2 linked regions of the Microscilla marina ATCC 23134 genome follow. The protein of the gene in region 1 interacts with the protein of each later gene in a pairwise test. Links are inferred from orthologs where the notes say so. Each region holds a gene or a part of one and is shown in the gene's direction. Other genes may lie near its edges.

What was found.
Region 2: the proteins of M23134_RS23055 (region 1) and priA interact in binary tests that used the Escherichia coli proteins (3 or more experiments, as listed by UniProt). The link is inferred for Microscilla marina ATCC 23134 from one-to-one orthologs.

What each region holds. Positions count from the first base shown.
Region 1 is NZ_AAWS01000028.1:85,554-88,687, forward strand. Bases 1-2,787 are described here. They hold M23134_RS23055 (single-stranded DNA-binding protein), read left to right. Parts: upstream 1-1,058; coding sequence 1,059-1,517; downstream 1,518-2,787. Other genes in these bases: mutY (A/G-specific adenine glycosylase), read left to right, coding at 1-1,006; M23134_RS23060 (gliding motility-associated protein GldE), read left to right, coding at 1,535-2,787. Also shown: more of M23134_RS23060, read left to right, coding at 2,788-2,875; gliding motility lipoprotein GldD, read left to right, coding at 2,859-3,134. UniProt on the Escherichia coli protein: Plays an important role in DNA replication, recombination and repair. Binds to ssDNA and to an array of partner proteins to recruit them to their sites of action during DNA metabolism. Acts as a sliding platform that migrates on DNA via reptation.
Region 2 is NZ_AAWS01000008.1:166,124-169,612, reverse strand. Bases 8-3,132 are described here. They hold priA (replication restart helicase PriA), read left to right. Parts: upstream 8-375; coding sequence 376-2,889; downstream 2,890-3,132. Other genes in these bases: M23134_RS09085 (LytR/AlgR family response regulator transcription factor), read right to left, coding at 2,940-3,132; M23134_RS09095 (SpoIIE family protein phosphatase), read left to right, coding at 8-119. Also shown: more of M23134_RS09095, read left to right, coding at 1-7; more of M23134_RS09085, read right to left, coding at 3,133-3,489.

The sequences.
Region 1 (3,134 bases):
TCATACAAAAGACCCTTACAAAATATGGTTGTCAGAAATTATTCTTCAGCAAACCAGGGTAAAACAAGGCTTACCCTATTATCAAAAGTTTGTAGAGACTTATCCGCTGGTACAAGATCTGGCAAGTGCCGATGAGCAAAATGTACTGAGACTTTGGCAAGGCTTAGGCTACTACTCGCGGGCTCGCAATTTACACACTGCGGCTAAGTTTGTACACCACGAAAGGGGTGGGGTGTTTCCTGAGAGTTATCAGGAACTCTTAAAAATGAAAGGTGTGGGTGACTATACAGCCTCAGCCATTGCCTCATTTGCTTATAACGAAAAGGTAGCTGTAGTAGATGGCAATGTTTTTAGAGTATTGGCCAGGGTGTTTGGTATAGACACCGACATAGCCAGCCATAAAGGTGCAAAAGAGTTTGGAGCCCTTGCTAAAAGTTTGTTACCCGACGAGCACACTGATGCTTACAACCAGGGAATTATGGAGTTTGGGGCATTACAGTGTACTCCCCAAAAGCCTGACTGTATGTATTGTCCTTTGCAAACTCATTGCGTAGCGTATGCCCAGGGCAAACAAAAGGAGCTGCCTGTAAAAATAAAAAAAATAAAGGTGAAGCACCGTTACTTTCATTACCTCCTGTTTTTTTACAAAAACAATGGGCAAACATTTGTAGCAATGAAACAAAGGGGAAGCCAAGACATTTGGGGTGGGCTATATGATTTTTGGCTGGAAGAACAGCCCAAGTTGTTAAGTGCCATTGATTTGCTGGATGTGATAAATTTGCCACAAGCTCAACTAAAAAAAATGGTAATAGGCAAGGAGTCAGTGATTTATAAACATATTTTGACCCACCAGCGCATACAGGCTAAATTTCATCACATAGAAGTAAAGCCAGCACAAAAAGATTTGCCAATGTTTGATAAGTTGCGTTTTTATGAAGTAAATGAGGTGGCGGCACTGCCCAAACCTGTTTTAATTGACAACTATTTGAATAAAGATTTTTTTTGAGTATTTTTATAAAAGTATTTTAATTTTGCGCCACAAAACCAAACATTAATTAATGGCTAGTTACAATAAAATTATCTTAATAGGACACTTGGGCGATGACCCTGCCGTTCGTGACTTTGAAGGAAGAAAAGTGGCTAACTTTTCTATTGCTGTGAATGCTTATACCAAGCCTGGGGAAGAACCAAAAACAGATTGGTTTAGGGTGTCTTTTTGGGGAAATAACGCCGAAGTGGTAGAGAAGTATTTGAGAAAAGGCAATCAAGTATATGTAGAAGGTAGGCTCTCTACCCGAACCTATACTGACAATACTGGTCAAACCCGTTTTTCGTTAGATGTACAAGGGCAAAACCTTACAATGTTGGGCTCTCGAAGTGATAGTGGTGGTGAGGGTGGCTCTTACCAAAACCAAGGTGGAGGGCAACAACAGCCTGCAGCGCAACCCCAAAACACGAAGCGAGAATCCACTGATACGACTTTTAATGCCGATGAACCGGACGACCTTCCCTTTTAATTTAATCTGCTGGTAACTTGGACTCTGAAACTGAAAGTTTATTTTTTATAAATATATTACTGAACCTGGTTAGTTCTAACCTAATTTTTTATACAGCCAACTTTATTATTTTAGCTGTTTTGTTATTACTTTCCGGATTGATTTCAGGGTCTGAGATTGGCTTATTTTCTTTGTCTTCTGAAGACTTAGACCGTTGTCAGGACAGTGAAAACAGTTCAGAACAGTTGATTGTACAGTTGTTGAAAAAACCACAACGCCTTCTTGCTACGATTCTTATTTTTAATAACCTCATCAATGTAGCCATTATATCCATTGCGACTTATCTTACCTGGGAACTCGTAGGTACCCGCAACCCTCAAGGAGTAGTAATTTTGACCCTTACTGTCATTGTAACAGTAGCTATTTTGTTTTTTGGAGAATTGTTGCCCAAGGTGTATGCCAACCAAAAAAGTTTGTTTTTTGTAAAGCGTACTGTTAAGCTCATCAACATTGCAATGAAAGTTTTTAATCCTTTGTCGTATGTATTGATGCAAATGAGCAACGTAGTAGAAAAACGCATTAAAAAACGAGGGTATCCGGTAGATATTAAAGGGCTGGAAGGGGTGATAGACCGGACAGATACTACCCACAAGCAACGCGAAATTTTAAAGGGTATTGTAAACTTTGGAACTATCACTGCCAAACAAGTAATGACTTCGCGTTTGGCGGTGACTGCCTTTGACATTAATACTGATTTTAGCGAGTTGCTTGAAAAAATACAAGAGTGTGGCTATTCTCGTATTCCTATTTATAGCGATACAATTGATAACATCAAAGGTGTACTATATGTCAAAGATTTGTTGCCTTTCCTTAATGCCAACGAGTCGTTCAAATGGTCAAAACTACTTAGAAAAACTTATTTTATTCCTCCCAACAAAAAAATAGACAAACTTTTACGCGACTTTCAGGAGAAAAGAGTACACTTGGCTATAGTGGTAGACGAGTATGGAGGCACCGCCGGGCTGGTAACTATGGAGGATGTAATAGAAGAAATTGTAGGGGAGGTAAACGATGAGTTTGATGGAGATAGAGAGAAACTATATACCAAAATAGATGAAAATTCGTATTTGTTTGAAAGTAAAATCTCGCTTCATGATTTTTGCAAAATTTTGGGGATTAACAACAACTTTTTTGACGAAGTGAAAGGAGAAAGCGAATCGTTGGGAGGATTATTACTGGAGCGCTTTGCCCGTTTACCCAAACTCAACGAAAATATTGTGTACGATAAGTTTGAGTTTACAGTAGTGGCAATGGGAGTGCGTAAGATTAAGATTGTAAAAGTAGAAATACACGAAGATAACGATGACACAGACAACTAACTGGAATAAGGGTACTTTACTTGCTTTTTTTGTATTTACCTCAATGCTGGGGGTACTTGCTGCCTGTGGGAGCGAAACCAGCGAATACAGCCCCAAACCCAAAGGCTATAACCGGATAGACCTACCCAAGAACAAGTATGTAAAGCTTAAGGAAAAAGCACCTTATACCTTCGAGCTGTCGTCTTATGCCAAAGTACGCCCCGATTCGTCCAGAATAGCCGAGCCTTATTGGTTTCATGTGATTTATCCTCAGTTAAAG
Region 2 (3,489 bases), on another replicon or contig:
AAAAACAGTTGTTACAAAAAAAACTATATGAATGGATGGAAGGACAAAGCCAGGTAGATGATATACTGGTAATTGGAGTAGAAATACAAGCAATCCACCCCGAAGCAGATGCTACCTGAAGTAATAAGCTCTCCTATGATTGTTACTTTATTTTAACAATTGCTACTTAAATGAGCATTAATTTATCAAAGACGATAAAATTGATGCTCATTTTTTTATATTTGTTAATTGTGTTTGTTTTGAAGATTAAAATAGAAAATAGTCAACCGTTGGTTAAAATACATTAACACCTAACCCCAAAGTGTATACTTGTCGCTTGAAGCTTCAAGCTTGCTCCTGTAGGGTCTCCCGACTATTATACCAAGAAAATAAAGCATGCAGACTGAACTTAATACTACTGGAAGCACCGAAGTGATTACTTATTTTGTCGACGTGATTTTGCCCGTGCCTATCCCCAAGTTATTTACTTATCGGGTGCCATTGGCCATGAACGACCTTATTCAGGTGGGGGCAAGAGTAATTGTGCAGTTTGGTAGCAAAAAAGTATTGACTGCAGTAGTGGCGCACATTCACAAAAACCCACCTACCAACTACAAAGCAAAGTACTTGCTGGAACTACTGGACGAGGTGCCCATGGTGACTCCCCAACAAATAGAAATGTTTCAGTGGATGGCGGGGTACTATATGTGTTATATTGGTGAGGTACTCAATGTAGCGCTGCCCTCTGGCTTAAAGATAAGCAGCCAGTCAAAGATACAGCTCAACCCCAATGTCGACCTGGTACATGCCGACCTTAGCCACAATGAGCAACGCCTGATAGAAGCCCTGCAAGAAGCCCAGTCATTGTCGTATACCGAAGCCTCTGAAGTGTTGGGGGTGCGCAATATTTATCAATTGATTAAATCACTGGTAGCCAAAGAAATAGTGCTGGTATTTGAAGAAATAAGGGAACGCTATCAGCCCAAAAAGCTCAAAAAAATACGCTTGTGTAAAGAATACATCGAGAAACAAACCTTGGACACCCTTTCCAAGTCGTTGGAAAAAAAGCCCAAGCAACAAGATGTATTGCTAAATTACCTGCGGCACGTACCCGTATACAAAGATTGGATGCTCAATGAGGGTGGGCTTGCCAAATCTGCTTTTACCAAAAACGAGACCTTGTCTAACTCGGCACTTAAGACCTTGACCAAGAATGGCATTTTTGAAGAGTTTGAGATCATAGTATCCCGTTTTGATGAGTACATCCCTGACCCTAACGTAAAAATAGAGCTATCGGAGCGCCAGCAAGAGGTAAGCGGTGAGATTATGCTCAATTTTGAAGAAAAAGATGTGGTGTTGCTGCATGGGGTTACCGGGAGCGGTAAAACGGAGATTTATATAGACCTGATTCAAAAAGTATTTGAGAGTGGTTCACAAGTGCTGTTTTTGCTGCCCGAAATTGCCCTGACTACCCAGATTGTGTCACGCCTTAAGCGTATTTTTGGCAACCAAATGGGCGTTTACCACTCCAAGTTTTCGGACAACGAACGGGTAGAAGTGTGGCAAGGGGTAGTATCGGGCAGGTTTAACTTTGTAGTAGGGGTACGCTCGGCAGTATTTTTACCCTTTGATAACCTGGGGCTTATTATTGTTGACGAAGAGCACGAAAGCTCATACAAACAATACGATCCGGCGCCCCGTTATCATGCCCGCGATATGACCCTGGTCATTGCCCGCCAACAACATTGCAAGGTATTGTTGGGCTCTGCTACCCCATCTACCGAAAGCTTCTACAATGCCAAAATGGGGCGCTATGGTTTGGTACAGCTCAAAGAACGTTATGGCAGTGCCCGCCTGCCCGATATTCAGTTGGTAGATTTGACGGCAGAGCGAAAAAAAATGAAAAAGCGCAGCATTCGCTTCTCTTCTACCTTGGTACAGGCTATCAAAGAACGCTTGCACGTACAAGAGCAGGTTATTTTATTTCAAAACCGCCGGGGCTATTCCCCTTATATGAGTTGTCGTGCTTGTGCCCACATTCCCAAATGCGAAAACTGCGCGGTAAGCCTTACTTACCACATGTACAGCAACGAACTGCGTTGCCATTATTGCGGACATATTGAAGCCCCCCCCCGAAAATGTCCCGCTTGTGGCTCTATGGAGATAGCAACCGTGGGTTATGGTACCGAAAAGATAGAAGATGAACTCAAGGTGATGTTTACGCAGGCAAGGGTGCAAAGGATGGATTTGGATACTACCCGCGCCAAGAATAGTTACCAGCAAATTATTCAAGACTTTGAAAACCAACAAATAGAAATTTTGGTGGGCACTCAAATGCTGAGCAAGGGGCTTGACTTTGACAATGTAAGCCTGGTAGGTATTTTTGACGCAGACCGTATCATCAACTTTCCCGATTTTCGCTCGCACGAGCGGGCTTTTCAGATTATGACCCAAGTAAGCGGACGTGCCGGGCGTAAAGACAAACCGGGTTTGGTTCTTATACAAACGGCCGACACTCAGCAAGACGTTTTGCATAAAATAATTGCCGGAGACTATGAGGGGATGTATCGTAAGGAAATAGAAGACCGACAGTATTTTAAGTATCCACCATTTACCCGATTGATCAAGCTTACTACCAAGCACATAGACAAAGGCGCCAGTGCAAGGGCAGCCCAAATGCTTGCCGATAAGCTTACCACCAAGTTAGGGCGCGACCGGGTGTTGGGTCCTGAAGCCCCTTTGGTTGAAAAGATCAGGAACAAGTACCTCAAAACAATTTTGATTAAACTGGAACGTGAAAAAATTGACCTTAAGGCGGTCAAACACTTTATTCAAGAACAACGCGAAGAAGTCTTATTATCCAAAGAATTTAAAAAGCTGCAAATTGTCATTGATGTAGACCCTATATAATCGGTAATGATGGGTATTAGCCAGGCAAAGCGCCCATTCATCCTTATAAACTACCCTTTATAGTTAAGCGCCCCCATGACCGCGTTTTTATACACCCTGCCAATCGGCAGGGTTTGCCCGTTGAGCTCTATGGTTTCGGCAGTAAACGCCTCTATCCTGTCCATTGCTACTATAAACGAACGGTGCGTACGTACAAATAGGGCTGGTGGCAACGCCTGTTCAAACTGGCTGATGAGTTGTTTGGTAACAATGAGTTTTTGGACAGTATGCAATTTTACATAATCTTTGAGGCTTTCAATGTATAAAATATCTTTGAGGTATACTTTAAGCACTTTGCGGTCTGCTTTTACATAAATAAAAGCATCGACACTGTTGCCCTCCTCATTATTTACCGTGGCCAAACTACCTTCGCTTTGTCGGTAGTACTTGTTGATTGCTTTCAAAAAACGATCAAATGCAATGGGCTTGAGCAAGTAGTCTACCACTTCCAGGTCAAACGCTTCCAAGGCATAATCGCGGTAAGCAGTGGTAAAAATCACCTTGGGAGGATGACTAAGCGTTTTCAGAAAATCTATGCCCGTAATTTGAGGCATTTGAATG